Regions from separate parts of the Marinobacter apostichopi genome, predicted to be linked through region 2. Evidence: predicted binding sites of a transcription regulator. Region 2 holds the regulator's gene; each other region holds the start of a gene.
What was found. Region 2 encodes sigma-54, which starts transcription at its own class of promoters, with help from an activator protein. Its sites were predicted from a motif close to ANTGGCATNNANNTTGCTNT; they were not measured.

Region 1: QUE89_RS08710 (PEP-CTERM sorting domain-containing protein) is a predicted target of sigma-54. The motif match lies at 4,519-4,538, and genes of this name have one in related genera.
Region 3: QUE89_RS01475 (circularly permuted type 2 ATP-grasp protein) is a predicted target of sigma-54. The motif match lies at 2,149-2,168, and genes of this name have one in related genera.

Annotation. Positions count from the first base shown of each region.
Region 1 is NZ_AP028070.1:1,883,634-1,891,409, reverse strand. It holds gene QUE89_RS08745 (enoyl-CoA hydratase) at 1-434, shown strand, start outside; gene QUE89_RS08740 (DUF192 domain-containing protein) at 463-825, opposite strand; gene QUE89_RS08735 (ABC transporter permease) at 966-1,727, opposite strand; gene QUE89_RS08730 (ABC transporter ATP-binding protein) at 1,754-2,674, opposite strand; gene QUE89_RS08725 (hypothetical protein) at 2,806-3,261, shown strand; gene QUE89_RS08720 (hypothetical protein) at 3,353-3,667, shown strand; gene QUE89_RS08715 (hypothetical protein) at 3,660-4,229, opposite strand; cyclic di-GMP riboswitch class I at 4,542-4,616, shown strand; gene QUE89_RS08710 (PEP-CTERM sorting domain-containing protein) at 4,648-5,304, shown strand; gene QUE89_RS08705 (PhnE/PtxC family ABC transporter permease) at 5,301-6,767, opposite strand; gene QUE89_RS08700 (ATP-binding cassette domain-containing protein) at 6,776-7,426, opposite strand; gene QUE89_RS08695 (putative selenate ABC transporter substrate-binding protein) at 7,426-7,776, opposite strand, start outside.
Region 2 is NZ_AP028070.1:2,629,483-2,637,258, forward strand. It holds gene QUE89_RS12070 (ABC transporter ATP-binding protein) at 1-71, opposite strand, end outside; gene QUE89_RS12075 (KpsF/GutQ family sugar-phosphate isomerase) at 351-1,331, shown strand; gene QUE89_RS12080 (KdsC family phosphatase) at 1,331-1,900, shown strand; gene lptC (LPS export ABC transporter periplasmic protein LptC) at 1,897-2,547, shown strand; gene lptA (lipopolysaccharide transport periplasmic protein LptA) at 2,531-3,085, shown strand; gene lptB (LPS export ABC transporter ATP-binding protein) at 3,063-3,788, shown strand; gene QUE89_RS12100 (RNA polymerase factor sigma-54) at 3,951-5,477, shown strand; gene hpf (ribosome hibernation promoting factor) at 5,589-5,897, shown strand; gene ptsN (PTS IIA-like nitrogen regulatory protein PtsN) at 5,984-6,454, shown strand; gene rapZ (RNase adapter RapZ) at 6,492-7,376, shown strand; gene QUE89_RS12120 (HPr family phosphocarrier protein) at 7,384-7,653, shown strand.
Region 3 is NZ_AP028070.1:340,801-348,576, reverse strand. It holds gene QUE89_RS01485 (MotB family protein) at 1-593, shown strand, start outside; gene QUE89_RS01480 (ammonium transporter) at 814-2,022, shown strand; gene QUE89_RS01475 (circularly permuted type 2 ATP-grasp protein) at 2,226-3,659, shown strand; gene QUE89_RS01470 (alpha-E domain-containing protein) at 3,653-4,591, shown strand; gene QUE89_RS01465 (transglutaminase family protein) at 4,588-5,373, shown strand; gene QUE89_RS01460 (proteasome-type protease) at 5,467-6,192, shown strand; gene QUE89_RS01455 (lipocalin-like domain-containing protein) at 6,198-7,247, opposite strand; gene QUE89_RS01450 (FtsX-like permease family protein) at 7,316-7,776, opposite strand, start outside.

The DNA of each region.
Region 1 (7,776 bases), 750 kb from region 2:
TTGCCAGTTGTGACCTTGCCGTGGCGGCAGACACTGCACGGTTTGCCACTCCAGGCGTCAACATTGGTTTGTTCTGTTCCACGCCCATGGTCGCGCTGTCACGCAATGTCAGCCGCAAGCACGCCATGGAAATGTTGCTTACCGGCGAGTTGATCGGCGCCGCCCGCGCGGAAACCATCGGCCTGGTTAACCGGGTGGTGGACGAGCAGGTGCTGGATGAGACTGTGTATCGTATGGCCCGCACCATTGCGGACAAATCCGGTCAGGCGGTAAAAGTGGGCAAAGAAGCTTTTTACCGACAACTGGAGTTGCCACTGGCCGATGCCTACGAATTTACGTCTCAGGTGATGGCGGAGAACATGCAGGCCAGTGATGCCCGTGAGGGTATCTGTGCGTTTCTGGAAAAACGCAATCCGGAATGGAGCAAAGATTAAAGGCGACTAAAAGGTGCGGATAGGGCGGTTAGGGACTGGGGCAGTGTTCTGTTCCAATCATCAGCCGGTCGCCCACTTCGATACCTTGGTCTGAAAAGAAATCCAGGTTCATTTCCACGGCGGATTGAAAGGCCGCGCCAGCCGGGTAGGTGGGACAGCTACTTGCGCTGTCTGTCTCGCATGGCGCCATCTGGCGAATACTGGCAATTTTGCCCTGTTCATCCAGATAGGCGATATCGAGATCAAGCTGGGTTTTGTACATCCAGAAGCCGCGATCCGGGCTCTGAAGATCCGGGTACTGGAACAGCATGCCCTCGTCTTCCTCCAGAGACTCACGCCCCATCAACCCTGTTTGTCGCTGGCTGAATTCCCGGGCCACCTCGAGAGTCACCGGCACGACTCCTTTATCCGTTACAAAGCAGGCAACCACCTCTGGCAGCTTCGGCTGGGGAACAGAAGAGTCAGCTGCACAGGAACTGGTCAGGATGCCTGTGCAGGCGATTGCCACCAACAGTGGTCGCAGTGACTTCCTCACGAACGCAGCCGGTAACCGGTTTTAAAGATGTACCAGACGGCCAGCATGCAAGCGGTGAGGAACACCAGGGTCATGCCGACACTGATGCCGATGTGCACGTCTGAAACCCCGTAAAACGCCCAGCGGAAGCCGCTGATCAGATAGACCACCGGGTTGAACAGGCTGATGGTCTGCCAGATCGACGGCAGCATGTCGATGGAGTAGAAAGTACCGCCCAGGAATACCAGCGGCGTGACAATCATCATGGGTACGATCTGCAACTTCTCAAAGCCGTCCGCCCAGATGCCGATGATGAAGCCAAACAGGCTGAAGGTGACCGACGTCAGTACCAGGAACGCCACCATCCAGAACGGGTGCAACACCTCGTAATCAACAAACAATCGAGCGGTGGCAAGGATGATCAGGCCGAGGATGACGGACTTGGTCGCGGCAGCGCCCACGTAACCCAGCACCACCTCAATGTAAGAGACCGGCGCCGACAGCACCTCGTAGATCGTGCCCGAGAATTTGGGCATGTAGATCCCGAAGGACGCATTAGAAATACTCTGCATCAGCAGTGACAACATTACCAGGCCGGGAATGATGTAAGCGCCGTAGCTGATGTTGTCGATATCGCCCATGCGCGATCCGATGGCGGAACCGAACACCACAAAATAGAGGCAGGTCGAGATCACCGGGGACAGCACGCTCTGCATCACCGTGCGTTTCATGCGGGCCATTTCAAAGTTGTAGATTGCGCGAACGCCGTAAAAATTCATGCCTTTCTCCAGTGGGGCCGCGGGCCTTATTCGTGCACCAGGCCAACGAAAATCTCTTCCAGGGAGCTCTCTCGTGTTTGCAGATCGCGGTAGTCGATGCCCAGATCTCCGAGGGTGCGAAGCAGGCGAGCGACGCCGGCTTGCTCTTGCTGGGAGTCGAAGGTGTAGATCAGCTCGTAGCCGTCCTCGGACAGTTCGATGGGCTCCAGTGTCAGTTCACCCGGCATCTTGTCGAGCTTGCTCTGCAGCTGCAGGCGCAACTCTTTCTTGCCAAGTTTGCTCATCAACTGGTCTTTCCCTTCCACCAGAATAATCTGGCCTTCGCGAATCACCCCGATCCGGTCCGCCATTTCTTCCGCTTCTTCGATGTAGTGGGTGGTGAGAATGATGGTGACGCCATTTTCCCGGAGCTTCCGCACCATTTCCCACATGTCGCGACGCAGCTCGACATCGACACCCGCGGTGGGCTCATCGAGGAAAAGGATTTGAGGCTCGTGGGACAGGGCCTTGGCAATCATGACCCGGCGCTTCATGCCACCGGACAACGACATAATCCGGTTGTTGCGTTTGTCCCAGAGGGACAGGTCTTTCAACACCTTTTCGATGTGCTCTGGCTTCGGTGCTTTGCCAAAAAGGCCCCGGCTGAAAGAAACGGCATTCCATACCGTCTCAAACGAGTCGGTGTTCAGTTCCTGCGGCACCAGACCAATGGACTGACGAGCCTTGCGGTACTGGCGCACAATGTCGTGTCCGGCAGCTTCGACCTTACCTTCGGAGAGGTTGGTGATACCGCAGATGATACTGATGAGAGTGGTCTTGCCAGCGCCATTCGGGCCGAGAAGGGCGAAGATTTCGCCGCGTCTGATTTCCAGATTAATGTCTTTCAGCGCCTGGAAGCCGTCGCCATAAACCTTGCTGAGGTGCTGTACGGAAATGTCCGGTTGCACGGGCGTGTCCTGTCTTGAAGTGGGCCAGAAATAGAAGCGCGATATTTTCTCATGACTAACACAGGTTTAGAAAGCTTTGCCTGACAACGGATAAGCTCCATAATGCCGCTGTCTGCAGATGAGGTACGGGTATGTTACGAGCAGTTCTGGTGGTGGGATTGATGCTGACGCTGTTAATTGCAGCGGTTTTTGGGCCTCGTCTGTTGAAGACCGTGGAGCCGGAAGCCGGCACCGGTGCCAAAACCGAGTGTGATCTGGATACCAGTGCTTGCTCCTGGTCCGATCTTGATGGCAACTGGCACGTGGCATTGAAGCCGCTGACGGATCAGGATGCGGACTACGAGTTGACTGTGACCGGGGTGGAAGCCCCAGACCGACTGCTTGCAGTTCTGCAGGGCGATTCCATGTACATGGGTGAATACCCGGTTCCACTTCGCCGCCAGGGCGACGGTCGTTATGTTGCGCGCTTCAGCGCCCCTCTGTGCAGCACCGGAAGCGATATGCGCTGGCGCCTGAATCTCCAGCGAGGGCAGACCAGTATCGATACGGCTCCCTTCCACATGGTGTTTCAGGCACACACTCTGTGAAAGACCGCAAAACCTGAACCCCGCATTGCTGACAAGCCCCCACGAATGTGTAGACTCCAGTAATCTTGTCGCCAACATCAGGGAAGACGCCATGGATTACGGAGATAGTGTCCAGAAAGTATTGCTGCGGAAAATTCGCAAAGCAGAGCAGGATCTCATTCAATTGAAACTGGACTACTGCCGGTTTGTTTTTGGCCTAACCCATCGCGCTCGCGTTGTTTCCGACGATGGCGTTTACCTGGTGCGCTCGGTTGATGTTGAAACCATGAAGCCTACCGAAGAGGGCGCTTTTACCAAACCTGCAATCGCTGGAACTCCAGTCCATTCACCGGATACTCCGGAGCCCACCCAGCTTGGCACTCAATGGACATTGGAAGCAGCGCCCAAGCATGCAGCAATTAAATAAACGCATTGGCGGTAACGGCTTCATAGAGACTGTGTTGTGACGCCACATAGTGAGACTCCTGCCAGAACTTGGCCCCATCGAGACCCTCCCGAAAGCACGCCAGACCCGCGCTACTGTTCGTTAATGTTGCGATGGCCTGAAGTGCCTGTGATTGCTTCAGACCTGTCTTTCGGCTGGCGATGTGAGCCACGATGCCGGCCAGTGAGTCAGAATGGCGAAGAGTGCGGTCACACAGTGTACAGGCGGCCCCGTACAGCCACGCAGCCGCATATGCCCGAACGGCAAAAGATGACTCGGCCAAGTCGAGACCGCGGATCCGACAATCCCGCTCTTGCAGGCCAGCAAGAATGTGAAGTTGGGTAAACAATTCGGTTCGATCGGGGGCAGATGCCGGAGGCATTAAGCCGGAAGTGGATGGGTCAGCAAGTCCGGGCATCTCCATTCGGCTGCTTTGAAGCCCATCCATTGGGGCAGAGCGAACCAGCGCCACCATTCGAAAGGCCATCAATAGCACCAACGCTACCAATCCAACCTGCGTCACTAAAATCAGCCCGTCTGTCATAACATCCGAATCCAAGCATTAAGAAGATAAGCAGATTGTAACGGAATGTAATCGGGCGCCAGAGCTAACGGATTGGCAGAATGCGCCAAAACCGCGGGGGTTATCTTCGAATTGTGATTGGAGTCCCACTCCGCATGCCATGCTTTCCGAGCGGGTCAGTGTCAGTTCCTTTTACAAGAATCGAGCGTTGCAAGGAATGTAACTCCTGATTAACAGCTATGCGTCGATTATTTTTACAGGTGCCAATCGTCCACTTAAAAAAACTGAGAAATATCCAGCGCCTACGGTCTCTGGCATGGTTCTGGCTAACTGTAAACTTGTAGCCAAACCATTCGTGAGAGTGGGACGGAAAGCCGCGGGTCTCCAGGAGACAGCCGGGCTGCGCCGAACGAGTTCCAAGCCTCCCCGGAGAAGGTCGATGAAACTATTTAAAACGGCACTTGGTTTCGTGTTTGCAGCAGTAGCAGGCGCCGCTCTAGCCACACCTCAATACCATGGCACTACAACAGCGAGCGGTGATCTCACGTTGAGCCACGGAGCGGGTTACTACATCTGGAATGACCTGCACAATAGTCGTGACTGGTTTGTTCGCTGGGCAGCTCCGGGAGTCAGCGATTCGGACGGCACGGTAGAGTGGTTCGGACACCTCCAATTCGGAAACTCGATGCTTGGCACCGTCGAAGAGTTCGGTTTCGAAACCTCCGGTACTCACTTGGACACCCTCAGCAGCATGAGCTTCGGGACTTCCGACTTCATTGTCTGGGAGGCTGCTACTAACGACAGTGGTGGTGTCGACGGCTTTAACTTTACGCTGACGGGCCATACTGAGTTGCTGCAGTTTGCACTCGGTTCCAGCATCTATTCCGGACTTGCTCCGGCGCTGGCAGATCCGGGTGTAACTTCTACCGGGATTTTCATTGGCGACGGCTACGCCTCGACCAATACTCTGGTTTTGGAAGGTTCCGATGGCATCTATCAGCAGTTTGAAATTTCTGTGGCTGAACCGTCGACACTGGCTCTTTTAGGGTTGGGTTTGGTGGGCTTTGGCGTGTTGCGAAGAAAAAAGAAATCCTAACAGGTTGGCATAGTCTGAAGGGCCAGCTTCCGCCTTATGAAGCGGCCCAAAATATCCACACCGATGTTCAGCAGCGCTGTAATAACGATTAGCACCATGGCCCGGTCGAACTGGATGTTTTGGATGGCGCTGTCAACATAGAAGCCGAGGGTGTAGATCCCCAGAATGCCCAGAATTGCGGTTTCCCGCATGATGATTTCCCACCGGTAGAACAGGAACGCCAGGAACGCGCGGTACACACGTGGCACCAGCTCGTAGGTGTAGCGGTTGAAACCAATCACCGCATCGGGTCGAAGCTGTATTGCGCTGGATTGCCGACCGATCAAATGCCCGATGATTCCGCCATTATGCAGGGCCAGGGCGATTACTGCCGGCAACATTGATGGCCCCCAGAGCTGCAAGAGAATGTAGGCGAGAATGTACTCTGGGGTAGAGCGGGCTATGACAAGAAATATGTGCCCGCCAGTTCGGCGCGCCGGCCCTCCAAAGTGGCTGGATATCAGCGGAAAGGTCAGCAAGGCAATCAATCCCGTCGCCACCAGGGCAATCTGGGTCAACACCAGCGTGTTCCAGATGCCTGGCGCTGCTTCAGTAACCATAACATCCCCGAACCACGGCATCAGGCCAGCGAGTCCCTCACCGTTCCGGAGGGGTGACGGGATAATATCCTGGGTGAAGAAGCGCTCGACATTGCCCCAGACGATGGGCAAGCCATCACCGAGAAAAAAGGGTGCGCCGAGGATGTAGACCGGCAGCAGCTTGGGCTTCACCCAAAGCGGCATCGTCGCGATCAGAACATAAAACAGAATCAGCATGGCCCCGGCTTCGGAGTAATGTCCTTGGGAAAAAGCGGATTCCAGGAAAAAGCCCAGGGTTGGAAGCCCGACAAAGCCCAGAATCGCGCTAGACCGCAAACCGCACTCGAGCCGATAGGCCGTGTAAGTTCTTAGCTGAACCCAGCAGTCCGGAATGCGGGTGTACAGGAAGGCCGATACCCTGCCAGTTCCTGGCGGCAACAAGCGGCCTGGGGTTGGGTCGGCCTCTTCGAAGATCTCGGAATACACCTTTGCAAAAATACCGGCGTAAGGGATGGCAATGGCCAGTACACCGGTGAGTGGGTGAAAGCCAAAGAATTGCAGAAAAATCAGAGCCCAGAAAAGTTCGTGAATGGCGCGGATGAACGCGCAGAACGTGCGCACCACCGGGCTGCGATACACCAGTGACAAAACGAAACCACACAGGCTGCCCAGCGCCACCCCCACGAAGGCGAAGGCCACTGTGCGCAACAAAGCCACTGCGACACCTTCAGAGCTGAAAAAGTCCGGAGTGACAACGCCCATGAAAAATCGACCCAGGTCTTTCCAGGGGTTGGCGGCCGTAATCGCAATATCAGCAAACAACAGCGCGACCAGAGCAATGGCAACAAACAGAAAACTGACTCGAACCGTGGGTGAGGAGAACATGGGAGGCGTCAGTATAGTGGGGTGATGTCGGCGGGAGTCAGTCGCTCGCTGTATTCATCAAGAGCGATCTGGCCGTCCTGAATGCCAACGATGCGGGTACAGTATTGAAGAGCCAACTCAACGTCGTGCAAAGCCACAACACTGGTGGGAAATCGCTTGCTCATCAGCTTCATAACCAAGTGAGACATGGGGCCATCCAGTGCCGACACAGGCTCATCGGCCAATAGCATGTCTGCTTTGCGAAACACCGCCCTGGCGATAGCGACCCTTTGCCGTTGCCCGCCGGACAGGGAAGCGGTCGGCACCCAGATTTTTTCCGGCATGGAAAGATCTTTGAGCAGTGCGCGCACGGCGGCTGAGTCCTTGGAAAACGGGCGCATCAGGGTTAGCGTGTTGTACCAGGTTGGGTGGGCGTCAAGCTGCCCCATATACACGTTGTGAAAAACTGGCAGGGCATTGACCAGTCCAAGGTCTTGTGGAACCAGGGAAGAGGTGCGGCCAACCTGCTGATGAATCAGGCTGATCAGCGTCGACTTGCCAGCGCCGCTCTTGCCGACCAGCGCAACTCGCTCTCCTTTTTTCACTTGGAGCGAAAGCGGACCAATCACCCGCTCTCCTCCAAACGAGGCCGTTAGCCCTGATAGATCAAATCCCGACATTAATCGATGATTCCGATCTGCTTTCCTACCACTTCAATCGGCTTGTAGGCATCATTGGAAACCGGAATAAAACCAGAACGCGGGAAGCTATTGAGCAGCTCCTCATCCTTCATGTTCAATAGCGCCTGCTGAACGCGATCGGTAAAGCCGTCGCCAAACCGCTCGTCCGCGTCACCGCGAATGCTCCATTGGTAATTGGGGTAACTGGGTGTCGTCCAGATGACTTTAACCGCATCGGTGTCCACGTTGCCGGCTTTGGTCTCTTTGTCCCAGACCGAAAAATTGATGGCGCCCACTTCATAAGTGCCTGCCTCAACCAGACGCAGGGTGCGGGTATGGTTACCACTGAA
Region 2 (7,776 bases):
CCATCCAGAACTCGACGCCCTGAACGGGAAAATACAACATCTCTCAATGATATGTATGCGGGACTGTCCATAACCCTACCCTTTGTGCGTAACCCCACCCTGTGAAAGTGCGACTAAAAAGTGCGGCTACATTATGCCAAGGAAGCTTGAAGCTCAATCGGTCCAAGCCGAAAAAGCATGAACACGTTGATCAGTTTCACTGAACTTTCTGTAACGCATCCTGTAACCCACGGCGTCTCTGATTGAAAATGATATACTCCGCTGTAACTTCAGCGGCATTGCCCCAGAATCAGGCACTGTGCAATGCATTGATAACCATGTTCACCCAAGCAGACCAGGCCCTAATCCCGATGACTGAACAGAGCTCAAAGGACTTTCGCACTTCCGCGCTTCAAGCCATCCGTATCGAACGTGATGCTATTGATGCCCTGGAAGGACGCATTGATCACCATTTCATCAAGGCGTGCGAGGTAATCATGGCCTGCAAGGGCCGGGTCGTGGTCACCGGCATGGGCAAATCCGGGCACATTGGTAACAAGATTGCGGCAACCCTGGCGAGTACCGGCACCCCGTCGTTTTTCGTGCATCCCGGCGAAGCCAGCCACGGTGACCTGGGCATGATTACCAGCCAGGACGTAGTCATTGCCATATCCAACAGCGGCAACACCAGCGAGGTGGTTACCATTCTGCCGCTGATCAAGCGTATGGACGCTCCGCTGATCAGCATGACCGGCAACCCGGATTCGGTATTGGCCAGGGAAGCGGTGGCCAACCTGGACGTGAGCGTTGAAACCGAGGCCTGCCCGCTAGGCCTGGCGCCCACCTCTAGCACCACAGCCACGCTGGTCATGGGAGACGCTCTCGCGGTCGCCCTGCTGGAGGCGCGCGGCTTCAGTAAAGAAGATTTTGCATTCTCGCACCCCGGCGGCACGCTCGGGCGTAGGCTTCTGCTTAGAGTCTCCGACATCATGCACACCGGGGACCGCATTCCAAAAGTCCCTGAAGGCACCACCCTCAGCGGCGCCCTGCTGGAAATTTCTCGCAAAGGACTGGGCATGACCACGGTACTGGATGCATCCGGCAAGCTGACCGGCGTCTTTACCGACGGCGACCTGCGTCGCACGCTTGATAAGAATGTCGACGTACACACCACCGCAATCGAACACGTCATGACCCCCAACGGCAAAACCATTCAGGCCGAACACCTGGCGGCGGAAGCCCTGAACATCATGGAAGAAATGAAAATCAACGCGCTGCCGGTGACCGACCAGAGCGGCAGCTTGGTGGGCGCTATCAACATGCACGATCTGCTTCGGGCTGGAGTGATCTGATGTCAGACCCGATCAGCCCGCTAGCCGCGAACTGGCCACGGGAACTCCTGACCAAAGCCGCCGGGATCCGCCTGATTGCGTTTGATGTCGACGGCATCATGAGTGATGGCAGACTCTATTTCAGCGCCAATGGCGATGAGCTCAAAGCCTTCAACATCCTCGACGGCCTGGGCATGAAACAGCTAATGGCGGCGGGCATCGATGTCGCCGTGATCACCGGCCGAAAGTCGCCCCTCACCGAAAAACGGATGCGGGATCTGGGCATTCCCCACCTGATGCAGGGTCGCGAGGATAAACGCGTCGCGCTGCAGGAACTGCTCAGCGCCATGGACCTGCCCGCCGATGCAATCGCCTACATGGGCGACGACCTGCCAGACCTGCCGGCCATCCGTTTTGCCGGGCTTGGCTTGACCGTGCCCAACGGCTATTGGCTGGTACGCGAACACGCCGACTATTGCACCCAGGCCGCCGGTGGCAGCGGCGCCGTGCGTGAAGTCAGTGATTTGTTGCTGACGGCTCAGGGTAAGCTCGGCGCCGCCCTAGCGAGCTATCTGGAGCCCGACACATGAGTGCCAGTTCCAAGGATCAGCGCAGCAACAACAATGGCGAGACCAAAGACGGCCTGATCGCGCTGCTTACGCTATCAGACCGTCCGTGGCTGCGCACCCTGGCCCTCGGCGGCACGATTGCCGCAACACTGTTTCTGTTATGGCGCAGTGACGAACCCACCAGGATTCAAGACGATGCAGCGAAACTTCGAGGCAAGGCCGAACCCGATGGCTTTGTCGTCAATGGCCAGTACACGTCCTATGACGAAAACGGCGACCTGAAAATCCAGTTCACCAGCCCTCGAATCGAACAGTTCGAGGAAGGCAATGTAGCCACCATGAAAGAACCCCGCGCCAAGCTCTTCGGTCAGCCAGAAACGGAACCCTGGATTGTCGAGTCGGAGAATGGCAGCCTGTTGCAAAATGAAGGTGTGCTTTATCTGACCGACCACGTGCGGGTTATCCGGACCATTGGCGAACGCAAAGCCACGATGACAACCACCAGCCTGACCCTGGATAACGACCAGGGCACCGTGTACACCGACGCACCGGTTACCATCACCGATCAAATTGGCGTCACCCGGGCGAAAGGCATGAAAGCCTGGATTGACGACCGAACCCTCGAACTTAAATCTCAGGTGGAAGGACGCTATGAAACTGGTCAATAACCGATGTCTCACGCTGCTGGCTGTCACGCTGGCACTGACCGTCAGCGGGCCTGCCACCGCGTTCAACCTGGATTCCGACGCCCCGATCACCGTGAGCGCCGATAACGCCCGATTGGACGACACCAAGGGCATAGCCACCTACACCGGAGACGTCCAGCTAGTGCAGGGAAAAACCCGGCTCGACGCAGAGCGCGTGGTGCTGTTCCGGGATGCCAATGGCCTGAGCCGCATTGAGGCCTCCGGCCAGCCGGCCCGCTACCAGCAGCCAACCCGGGACGGCGAGGGTGAAACCGACGCCCGTGCCCTCAACATCACCTGGTCCGCCAGCGAAGACCAACTGACCTTTGAAAGGGATGCCATCATTGAGCAGAATGGCAACCTGTTCCGGGGCGACGTCATTCATTATGATACCGTCCGCCGGGTTGTAACCGCGCAGGGTGGCGACACGAATACTGGTAGCGGCCGTGTCGAAATGGTCATCCAGCCACGCAGTACCAAAAGCAAACAGGGATCCGATGGCAGTTCTCAGAGCCAGTAACCTGGCAAAAAGCTACAAACACAAAAAGGTGGTGATTGACGTTTCGCTGGAGATCCGCAGCGGCGAAATCGTTGGTCTTCTCGGTCCCAACGGGGCCGGCAAGACCACCTGCTTTTACATGATTGTCGGGCTGGTGCCTGCTGATCGGGGCCGCATCACTATCGACAGCCAGGACATCACACCACTGCCGATGCATGGCCGCGCCCGCAAGGGTATCGGATACCTGCCCCAGGAAGCCTCGGTGTTTCGCAAACTGACCGTTCGTGACAACATCATGGCCATCCTGGAGACCCGCAAGGGCTTGAGCCGGACCGAACGGGTAAACAAGCTGGAAGAGCTTCTTGAAGAGTTTCACATTACCCACATTCGCGACAGCGTGGGTATGGCCCTGTCCGGCGGTGAACGCCGTCGTGTCGAGATCGCCCGCGCCCTGGCCATGGAGCCCGCGTTTATCCTGCTGGACGAACCCTTTGCCGGGGTCGACCCGATCTCGGTGAGCGATATCAAGCACATCATCCGCCACCTCCGGGACAAGGGCATCGGTGTGCTGATCACCGACCACAACGTGCGGGAAACCCTGGACATTTGTGAGACCGCCTACATTGTCTCCGGTGGTCACATTATTGCGTCCGGAAATTCTGAAACCATCCTGGCCAACCAGCAGGTGAAAGAAGTCTACCTGGGCAATGAATTCAGACTGTGACGCCAAGCATCCGATTGTGTTGGTGACTTTGAGCAAGTAAACTCGGCAAAGAACTTGCTAGGCTCTTTTGGGATGTCGGCAAGTGACGGCCACATAACGACTTTTTTATTGAACAGACCGCAACGCAGAGTGCTGACGAGTGACGGATCCTGAACCATGGTTATGAAAGCCTCCTTACAGTTAAAGCTGGGTCAAAGTCTGACCATGACACCCCAGCTGCAACAGGCGATCCGGCTTCTGCAGCTATCCACCCTGGATCTTCAGCAGGAAATTCAGCAGGCGCTGGAATCCAATCCCATGCTGGAAACCTCCGAGGACGACGACCAGGCGGAATCCCAGTCGACCGACGACAGCAACAGTCACGACGAGCCAGCCAGCGAAACAGCCTCGGAACCGGCTCCAGAGACCACCCCGGACTGGGACGAGTCCGAAAACGGGCCCGACTGGTCATCGGAGAATGAGATTCCGGATACCATCCCCGACGATCTGCCGGTCGACACCGCGTGGGACGATATCTATCAGTCAGCGCCGGCGACCTCCGCGCGCAATGACGACGAAAACGATCACGATTTCGAGACCCGCAACTCACCCACGGAAACCCTGCAGGACCACCTTGAGTGGCAGCTGAACCTGACTCCGTTGAGCGAGCGGGACCAGGCCATTGCCCATGCCCTGATGGATGCCGTGGACGAACGGGGTTACCTGACCAGCCCACCTGAGGACATCCACGCCGGGCTGCAAGATGATGCGGATGAAGACCCGGTTGAACTGGACGAGGTTGAAGCGGTGCTGCACCGCCTGCAGCATTTCGACCCCCCCGGCGTTTTTGCCCGTGACTTGCAGGAATGCCTGCTGATCCAGCTGAACCAGTTACCGCCAGAAACACCCTGGCTGTCCCAGGCCCGACTGGTGATCACCCACTACATCAATCTGCTGGGTAACCGCGACTACGCGCAATTACTGCGGCGCAGCCGGCTCAAAGAAGATCAATTGCGGGAGGTTCTGGCCCTCATCACTGGCCTGAACCCACGGCCCGGAGACGTGATCGATCGCGCCGAGCCTGATTACGTGATTCCGGATGTCATCGTGCGCAAACACAACGGCCGGTGGCGAGTTGAGTTAAATCCTGAAATTGCACCACGCATCCGCGTCAATGCAGGCTATGCTTCTCTTATAAGGCGCGCAGACAGCAGTGCCGACAACACCTACCTGCGTGATCAGCTGCAGGAAGCCAAATGGTTTATCAAGAGCCTGCAAAGCCGTAACGAAACCTTGCTTAAGGTGGCTACCCGAATCGTTGAACACCAGCAGGGCTTTCTGGATCACGGTGAAGAAGCCATGAAACCCTTGATCCTGTCGGATATTGCGCAGGCGGTGGAGATGCACGAGTCGACCATTTCCCGGGTCACGACACAAAAATACATGCATACGCCCCGGGGCATCTTTGAGCTGAAGTATTTTTTCTCGAGTCATGTCAGTACGGATGAAGGCGGGGAATGTTCATCGACCGCTATCCGTGCAATGATCAAGAAACTGATCGCAGCGGAAACGCCGAAAAAGCCGTTGAGCGATAGCAAAATTGCGGCCATGCTAGGGGATCAAGGAATCAAGGTGGCGCGGCGGACGGTAGCCAAGTACCGGGAGGCCATGCATATTCCACCCTCGAATGAGCGAAAAAGACTGGTTTAGGAGAGCCCTGCCCTCACAGGGGGCTCCCCCAGACCAAACTTTGGCGGCGCAGTGCGCGCCAGCCCTCAGCCCGACCCGTCTGGGCCGGCACGATGACAACAGGAGACGCCTATGCAACTCAACATTTCAGGCCACCACGTAGAACTGACTCCCGCACTGAAGGATTACGTCTCGGAAAAATTTGAGAAACTTGAACGCCACTTTGACCACATCAGTAATTGCCAGGTCACTTTGCAAGTGGAGAAAGTTCGTCAAATGGCAGAAGCGACGTTGCACGTGGTTGGTGGTGATATACACGCAAAGGCAGAAAACGAGGACATGTATGCGGCCATCGACGGGCTGATTGACAAACTGGACCGCCAGATCCTCAAGCACAAGGAAAAGAATGTAGACCGGATGCACGGCAACGGCGGTCGCTAGACGCCAGTTATCGTGCATGTCATCTCATCGCGCTGCGGCAAGGTTAACCTGCCGCAGCCTTTTTTTTACGGAATTGCAGTCGATTCATGAGCGACACATCCTTAACCATCGATAACATTCTTGCGCCAGAGCTGACCCAGTGCCGGGTCCCCGCTTCCAGTAAAAAGCGGGTGTTGGAATTCATCGCCGAACAGATTCACCAGCATAACGGCACTCTCAGCGAGACTCAGATTTTCAATAATCTGATTGGGCGGGAGCGTCTGGGCAGCACCGGCATTGGCCAAGGCATTGCCATTCCCCACTGTCGGCTGGAAGGGCTTGATCATGTGGTGGGCGTTTTGCTGACGCTGGAAGAGAGCATTGAGTTTGATGCCATCGACAACCAACCTGTCGATCTGGTGTTTGCCCTGGTCGTGCCCAAAGAGGCCACCAGCGAGCATCTGGAACTGCTGAGCCAGTTGGCGGAAAAATTCAATGAACGCGCATTCTGCGACCGGCTTCGCCAGTGCGAGGATGCCGCAACACTATACAAGCGTATGACGGCGGCGACCGAGTAAGCCAAATTCTGGAGACGGTATTGGAGAGTGTGAGCGTATGAAACTGATTATCGTAAGTGGCAGGTCCGGCTCCGGTAAGAGTACGGCACTGCACGTCCTTGAGGACCTCGGTTACTACTGCATCGATAATCTTCCCATTGGCCTGCTGTTCCCGCTCACCCATGAGGCAACCACCAAGAGCTCGCCTGGGCGTCTCAGTAAGATGGCAGTCAGCATCGACGCCCGCAACCTCTCTGCCGAGCTGGCCAACTTTGAAGACATTTACCGCCAGCTTCAGAACACCGGTGTCACCGTTGAGGTCATTTTTCTCGATGCCGACGAACAGTCACTGCTCCAGCGCTTCCACGCCACCCGGCGCAAGCACCCCCTGAGCGATGACAAGACCTCGCTTCGTGAGGCCATCACCAACGAAAAGAAACTGCTGGAGCCTTTGTCCAAGCTGTCCGACCTATATGTGAACACCACCGGCATGTCCATGTACGAGTTGCGGGATATGGTGAAGCAGCGCGTGGTTGGCCGGAAAGACCAGGAGTTGGCGCTACTGTTCCAGTCGTTCGGGTTCAAGCACGGGGTTCCGCTGGATTCCGACTACGTCTTCGACGTCCGCTGCTTGCCTAACCCCTACTGGGACACCAGCTTGCGCAAATTCGTCGGCACTGACCAGCCGGTAATCGACTTTCTGGAGAAAGAACCGGCCAGCCGCAAGATGATTGATGACCTGATAGCCTTTCTGGAATCCTGGCTGCCCTCTTTCGCCGACAGCAATCGCAGCTACATGACCATTTCCATCGGATGCACCGGCGGCCAGCACCGCTCGGTATACGTCAGCGAACAGCTTTGCGCGCATTTCCGTAACAGCTACACCAATGTTCAGGTCCGGCACACCGAACTACCGCATCTGCAAACTCGCGGAGAGATCTGAGCCCATCATGATTCGTCGCCCCATCACCATCATCAACAAACTGGGACTGCATGCCCGGGCAACCGCCAAGCTGGTTGCCACGGCCTCAGAGTTCGACAGCAGCGTACGAATCAACGGCAAGGGTCGGGATGTGGACGCCAAGAACATCATGCAGGTAATGATGCTGGCGGCCAGCCAGGGCACAGACGTGGAACTGATTGCCGACGGGCCGGACGAAGAGGCCGCCATCGAAGCACTGACAACGTTGATCAACGACTATTTTGGCGAGGGCGAATAGCCTTCCGTTGTCTCATTCTTCCCTCTACCCTTCTGCGTTGTTCTCTGCGGGATTCACCTACAACTCTTCCTGACCTATACGCCCTAACTCCGCTATAATACAGGCGTTTTCTGACTGTGGGTG
Region 3 (7,776 bases), 1.5 Mb from region 2:
TCGACCAGAGCACTCAGGACATAACCAAGGTGCTGGAAGAGGCCATCGAAGATGGCCGCATCAATGTGGCCCAGGATGAGGATCAGCGCAGGATCGTGATTCGCATTGAGGAAAAAGGCTCCTTCCCTTCCGGCTCTGCCGATCTGACCTACGATTTCGAAACCTTGCTGCTGGACATGGCGGATGTGCTCGCGGAGATCCCAGGCAGGCTAACGGTAGAAGGACATACCGACGACATCCCCATTCGCACGTCCCGGTTCTACAGCAACTGGGATCTCTCGGCAGCACGAGCCGCGGCCGTAGCCAATGCCCTGTTGGCGGTGGAAGAGGTTGAACCGACCCGATTGGCAGTGAAGGGCCTGGCGGACACCAAGCCCCGGGTCAGCAACGACACCGTGGAAAGTCGCGCCAAGAATCGCCGGGTGGAAATCATTGTTGATCTTTCAGGCCCGCTGCAAGAGCAGGAGGTCGAACTCCGGGAACTGGTGGAGTCAGGCGCCCTGGACCAGGAAGCGGTGATTGATTTTGAAGCGAACCCCACGCCTGAGATCCTTCTCGACGACAATAACCCGGACAATAACATCACCTGGTAATCGGCCTCGCCGAGTGCCCATATCAGTGCAAACCCGACATGAGCGCACTTTTTTGGTGCGAAAATTCCATTAAGAGCACCATCTTACCTTCCCTCTCCCCTAGCAACTGACTAACGTCGCTACTTTTGCATCGTTTTGGAACGCCTCTTGCTTCTGTGCACCCGACCAATGCACAACAAGCCCATCCGAGGCCAATAAAACAATTCAGGAGCGAAAACCCGTGGACATCACGAGTGCAGTACATACCCTGACTGAGAGCGCTAACACGCTGTTCATCCTTATCGGTGCCATCATGGTACTGGCCATGCACGCCGGTTTTGCCTTCCTTGAAGTGGGCACTGTGCGTCACAAGAACCAGGTCAACGCCCTGGTCAAGATCATGACCGATTTCGGCGTCTCTGCCGTGGCCTACTTCTTCGTGGGTTACTACGTCGCCTACGGCAGCCACTTCATGACCGGCGCGGCAGAACTGACCGCCAGCAATGGCTACGAGCTGGTCAAGTTCTTCTTCCTGATGACCTTCGCGGCCGCCATTCCGGCCATCGTCTCCGGCGGCATTGCCGAGCGCGCAAAGTTCTACCCCATGCTGATTGCTTCCGCCCTCATCGTGGCCCTCGTGTACCCGTTCTTCGAAGGTCTGATCTGGAATGGTAATTTTGGATTCCAAGCCTGGCTTGAGAGCCAGTTTGGTGCATCTTTTCACGACTTCGCCGGCTCCGTTGTGGTGCACGCCGTGGGTGGCTGGATCGCCCTGGCCGCGGTTCTGCTGCTCGGCGCTCGTAACGGCCGCTACCGCAACGGCCGCGTGGTCGCCTTTGCCCCGTCCAACATTCCATTCCTGGCCCTGGGCGCCTGGATCCTGACCGTAGGATGGTTCGGTTTCAATGTTATGTCCGCGCAAACCCTCGACGGCATCAGTGGCCTCGTAGCGGTGAACAGCCTGATGGCCATGGTCGGCGGCATCCTGGTGGCCATGCTGGTGGGTCGCAAGGACCCGGGCTTCATCCACAACGGACCGCTGGCCGGCCTGGTGGCCGTTTGTGCCGGCTCTGATCTGATGCACCCGGTAGGCGCACTGATCACCGGCGGTATTGCCGGCGCCATCTTCGTGTACCTGTTCGAATGGGCCCAGGCCAAGATTGAGCGCCTGGACGATGTGCTGGGTGTCTGGCCGCTGCACGGCGTCTGCGGTGTCTGGGGTGCGATTGCCTGCGGTATCTTCGGCCAGGAAGCCTTCGGTGGCCTGGGCGGTGTCAGCCTGATGTCCCAGATCATCGGTTCCGTTGCGGGGGTTCTGGTGGCTTTCGTAGGCGGTCTGATTGTATACGGCGTTATCAACGCCATTTCCGGCCTGCGCCTGACTGATGAAGAAGAGTTCAACGGCGCGGACGTCAGTATTCACCGTATTGGTGCAACTTCCGTCGAATAAGGCGATTTGGTAACACTTTGAAGCAGGCGGCCACGTGGCCGCCTGCTTTCGTTTTAACCCCTGAATTGACAGAACGGCCGTACTCTCCTTTGCTGTAAGACAGGGCATGACACCATCAACAGAGCCGATGGCCCGCCTTTTGCTGCCCATTACCGTATTGAGTGCCAACTTCACCGGCACCCTTCAGGGAGACGAACAGAATCATGTTGATTGAGACGCCGGACGCAGGTCTGTTTGATGAGCTGTTCGATGAGAACAACCGAGTGCGGCCACATTGCCGTATGCTGGAAAACTGGTTACTCGAATCGGATGAAAACCTGATCGCGGAAAAGCGCCGCGAAGCCGATGTGTTGTTCCAGCGCCTGGGCATTACCTTCAACGTCTACGGTGAGGATCAGGGTGCCGACCGACTGATCCCGTTTGACCTGATTCCACGGATCATTTCCGCCAGCGATTGGCACAAACTCCAGGCCGGCCTGCGCCAGCGAGTAACGGCGCTGAACCGCTTCCTGCACGACATCTACCACAGCTACGAAATCGTTAAAGCTGGCGTAATCAGTGCCGAGCAGGTGTTTGCCAACAGCCAGTATCAGCCCGGCATGCAAAACCTGAAGCTGCCGAGAAATCTGTATTCCCACATCGCTGGTATCGATCTTATCCGGAACAACGATGGCGATTTTTACGTGCTGGAAGACAACCTCCGGTGCCCCAGCGGGGTGTCGTACATGCTGGAGAATCGCCGGATGATGATGCGGCTTTTCCCCGAACTGTTTGCCCACTCACCGGTAGCTCCGGTGGAGCATTACCCTAATCTTCTGGGTGAAACCCTGCGAGCCGCGTCGTTGAAAGCCAACCCGACCGTGGTGGTTCTCACCCCGGGCCGCTTTAACAGTGCCTATTTCGAGCATGCCTTCCTGGCGCGACAGATGGGGGTGGAGCTGGTCGAAGGCGCCGACCTGTTCGTGCACCAGAACAGGGTCTATATGAAAACCACCGTCGGCCCGCAACAGGTGGATGTCATCTACCGCCGGGTCGACGACGACTTCCTCGACCCGCTGGCTGGCAACCCCAGTTCCATGCTGGGCGTGCCCGGGCTTTATGCCGCGTACCGAACCGGTAACGTAGTCCTGGCCAACGCCATGGGCACCGGGATTGCGGATGACAAGTCGATCTACCCGTATGTTCCGGACATGATCCGCTTCTATCTCAGTGAAGAGCCCATTCTGAAGAATGTGCCAACCTGGCAGTGTCGCAAGAAAAAGGACCTGCAATACGTGCTGGATCACCTGCCGGAACTGGTTGTTAAAGAAGCCCAGGGCGCCGGCGGCTATGGCATGCTGATTGGCCCCAAGGCCAGCAAGAAAGAACTGGAAACCTTCCGCGGTCTGCTCAAGGCGCACCCCGAAGATTACATTGCCCAACCGACACTCAGCCTGTCCACCTGCCCCACCTTTGTGGACGAGGGCGTGGCACCCCGGCATCTGGATCTCCGTCCCTTCGTGCTGTCGGGCAAGAAGATTCAGATGGTTCCCGGCGGGCTGACCCGCGTAGCCCTGAAAAAGGGCTCCCTGGTGGTGAACTCGTCCCAGGGCGGTGGCACCAAAGACACTTGGGTACTGGAGGACGACTTATGCTGAGCCGCGCAGCCTCCAGCCTGTTTTGGATGGCCCGTTACCTGGAGCGGGCAGAGAGCCAGGCCAGACAACTGGATGTCAGTTTGAACATGGCCCTGATCGACGTTCCGGAAGACCGCACCGAACAGCTTTCGGTGCCGTTACTGGTCTCTGGCACCTATGATGAGTTCTTCGAACACCATGAAGAGATCACGCCCCGGAACCTGATCGACTTCCTGTTGCTGGACGACCAGCACCCGGCCAGCGTCTTTAACTACATCCGTAACGCCCGGGACAACGCCCTGCATGTTCGGGGCAACCTGTCGGCCGACGTCTGGGAAACCATCAACCGTGCCTGGCTCGACTTGAAAGTACTGCAGCAAGAGGGAGTCACCGAGTCCAACGCCAGCTCAGTATTCGACTGGATTCGCGAACGCTCGCACATGTTCCGGGGCGCCGCTTACGGCACCCTGTTGCGCAACGATGCCTTCCACTTCCTGCGCCTGGGTACGATCATAGAGCGCGCCGATACCACCGCGCGGGTGCTGGATATTCGCCACGTCATGGCCACGAGGGCGATGGAGGAGCAGGCGACTCAGTCTTTCTTCGAGTGGACCGCACTGCTGAATTCCCTGGCGGCGTTTGAAGCTTACCAGAACACCTACGGGCATAGCCTCGATCCTACCAGTGTCGCGGAATTGCTGATTCTGTCCCATGAACTTCCGCGTTCCCTGCACAGCTGCCTGGAAGAAATTGCCGGCCTGCTCGACCGGGTTGAAAGTGGTTCTGCCCAGCGAGCCCGGCGCATGGCCTCCAGCCTCTACGCCAACATCCGATTCGGTGATACCGACTACATCGAGGAACGTGGCCTGCATGACTACCTCGTGGATTTCCTGGCAAGGATTCAGCGCATTGCCGGTCAAATTCAGAAAGACTACATGGGGTGGCACCAATGAGACTGCATATTCGTCATGAGACGACCTACACCTACGAATCGCCGGTCCGCAACAGCATCCAGTACATCCGGCTGACGCCCCGGAACACGCCCCAGCAGCGTATCTTCGAATGGCGCCTGGACATACCCGGCGAAACCAGTGAGATGATCGACGGTTATGGCAACCCGGTGACGGTGATGACACTGAAAAAGGCGTTCCCCAGCATCACCCTGGTCGCCGAGGGCATTGTCGACCTGACCGGCAAACCACTGACCAAGGACGACTCTCCGTTCCCACCCGAAGTGTTCCTGTGCGACACGCCACTGACCGAGGTGGACGAAGATCTGAAGGCGTTCGCCGAACAGTACTCACCCAACAAACGCAGCCTGCTTCGCCTGATGAAGCATTTGCGCGAGCACATCGCGTTCACCCCGGGGGCCACCAGTGTGACCCACACCGCGGCGGAGGCCTTCAAGCTCGGTGCCGGTGTGTGCCAGGACCACACCCACATCTTCATCGCCTGTTGTCGCTACATCGGCGTGCCGGCTCGTTATGTCAGTGGCTACATTCATTCGGTCAGTGATGACCATGTGGCCACCCATGCCTGGGCTGAAGTCTGGCTTGGTAGTAACTGGCAGACCTTCGATGTGGTCAACACCCTGAACGTGGCCGAGAGCCACCTGAAACTCGCGGTCGGCCTGGACTACCTGGATGTAGCGCCCGTTCGCGGCATGCGCAATGGCGGCGGAACCGAGCACATGCAGACCCGGGCCTGGGTGACTGAGGCCGCGCAAGCGCAGTAACAAAACTGCCGAAAAACGCACAATAAAGCGCTCACGTTCCGACGGGATTCGTTTTAGACTACGCGCATTATTGGAGCCTGGCAGGAGGGCTTTATGACTTATTGCGTAGCGATGCGACTGGCCGACGGGCTGGTGTTTGCCTCGGATTCCCGAACCAACGCCGGTTTCGACCAGATCTCGACCTTCCGTAAGATGCATGTCTTCGACAAGCCGGGCGAACGTGAGCTGGTGTTGCTGTCCGCCGGCAACCTGGCCACCAGCCAGAGTGTCATCAGCCTGCTGGAGCGCCGCGCGGGCACCGACACCACCAACGTGCTCAACACCACTACCATGTTTGAGACCGCCGAAATCGTGGGCCAGACCATGCGCGAAGTGATTCGCCGGGACAACCCGGACGGCAAGCTGAGCCATGTGGATTTCAGCTGCTCGCTGATTCTCGGGGGCCAGATCAAAGGCGAGGCACCGCGCCTGTTCAACGTCTACCCGGAAGGCAACTTCATTGAGGCCACCGAGGAGACACCCTACTTCCAGATTGGCGAATCCAAGTACGGCAAACCGATCCTCGACCGGATCGTGAACTACCGGACACCGCTGGACCGGGCTTATCAGTGCGCCCTGATCTCGTTCGACTCCACCATGAAGAGCAACCTGTCCGTGGGAATGCCCCTGGACATCGCGATCTATCGCAAAGACGCCCTCGAGCCCTGTCTGATGGAGCGGGTTGAGGACCAGTGTGAATACTTCCACAGCTTGCGGCAGCAGTGGCATAACGGCATTCAGGAGCTTTTCTCCAGTCTGGAACCACCAGCGATCAGCTGAACAACCTACTCCACCTCATACCCGGTCAGCTCCATGTAGCCCTCCCCGTAGTGACTGCCGCTGACGCTGACCGGACTTTCCCAGTACGGATATTGGCCCTCGTTAAGGTATTCCCCGGGCGGCGCGGCAATGTCCAGATCGACGCCGTACTGCGGTATTTGCAGCCGCCAGCGGGTTGGCGTCGCCTCGCTCTCAGTTACCGGGGTCAGAATCAGCTCATCGGCACTCAGTGCCATCGCCTCCCCTGCATCGGTAATCCAGGTACCGGAGACAAACGCGCCGCCCTCCTCCCGCAACCGGAACGCCATCAGCTTGTCGCCGGAATCCAGGTGCAGGGCAAACCAGTCCCAACCCTGCTGCCCGGTTTTTAGCAGCTGACTGCTCCACTCGCGATCGAACCAGCCCTTGCCCCGGACTTTCTGAGTTTCGCCATCGATGGTGACTGTACCGGCAATGGCAATATCCACCAGGCTGAAATACATCGAACCCTCACCACTGGCGGACTTGGTACTGAAGCCCCGGTCACCGTGCGCCACCGGCGGGCCCTTGAGCCGCAAAGACAGATCGTATGACCAGTTGTCGGCCGACACCCGCAACCGCCAGGAGCCAGACTCACCAGTACTGGTCAGCCGCCAGTCATCAAGCCAGACCTCGAACGGTTGTGCCGTGGCACCGGAGTGACCAACGTCGGCCCGGGCCAGCCGCTCGGCAAAATGATGCTGACCACGCCAGCTGAGCGCACCGTGAGCCATCCACGCCGCCTGCAATGGCCACTGGGACGGCGCCGGCGGTGTCGCATCCGCAGGCCTCGGGGTCAGGGCCTGGCGAAACTGCGTCCATTGCAGGCCCAGCGGCTCACCCGCCTGGTTTTCGAGATTGGCAGTCAGGTACCACCACTCGATGCGGTGCTGGGGGTGGGGTCCGAAATCCTCCGGGAAGTTGAGCCGGTCGCCCGGGCCAGGCTGCAGGAAAGGTACGTCGGTGCCTGCCTGTTGCGATTCGGCAAGCCCGGCAAAGCCGCTGTCCTCGGACTCCCCAGAACAGCCAACAACCAAAAAAAGACACGAAAATGACGCCAATATCCGAAAAAAGGCCGGAAATCCAAGCGAACGCACACGAAACGTCACCGATCACCTCCAGCCAGGCTACTGGCGGAAGCCGGCATGGTAGCCGGCTGCTGGAGCTGACGGCGCATCAGCGCGGCGATACTCAGGCCAATCACCAGGCTGAGGCCGATCAGTTCTACCCAGAACTCCGGATACACGGCCATCGGCAGTGACCAGCCAAAGGCCAAGGGGTTGATCCGGTGCACGAGTACCCAGGTCAGCCAGATCCCCAGCGGCAGCGCCAACACCGCAATGCCAACAGTCAGACTGATGGCAAGGCGCACCATCTGGCCGGCCACCTCCCGGTCGCGCAGGCCCCACACCGCCAATAGCCGGTAGTACCAGACCCGGGTTGAGAAGAACACCCAGCCCATGATCAACAAGGCGGCGGCCGCCAGGATCAAAGTCAGCACGGTCATGGCGCGAGTCAGCAGGAACGTCTGGTCGAACACGGTATCCGCCAGCTCCCGAATCCGCT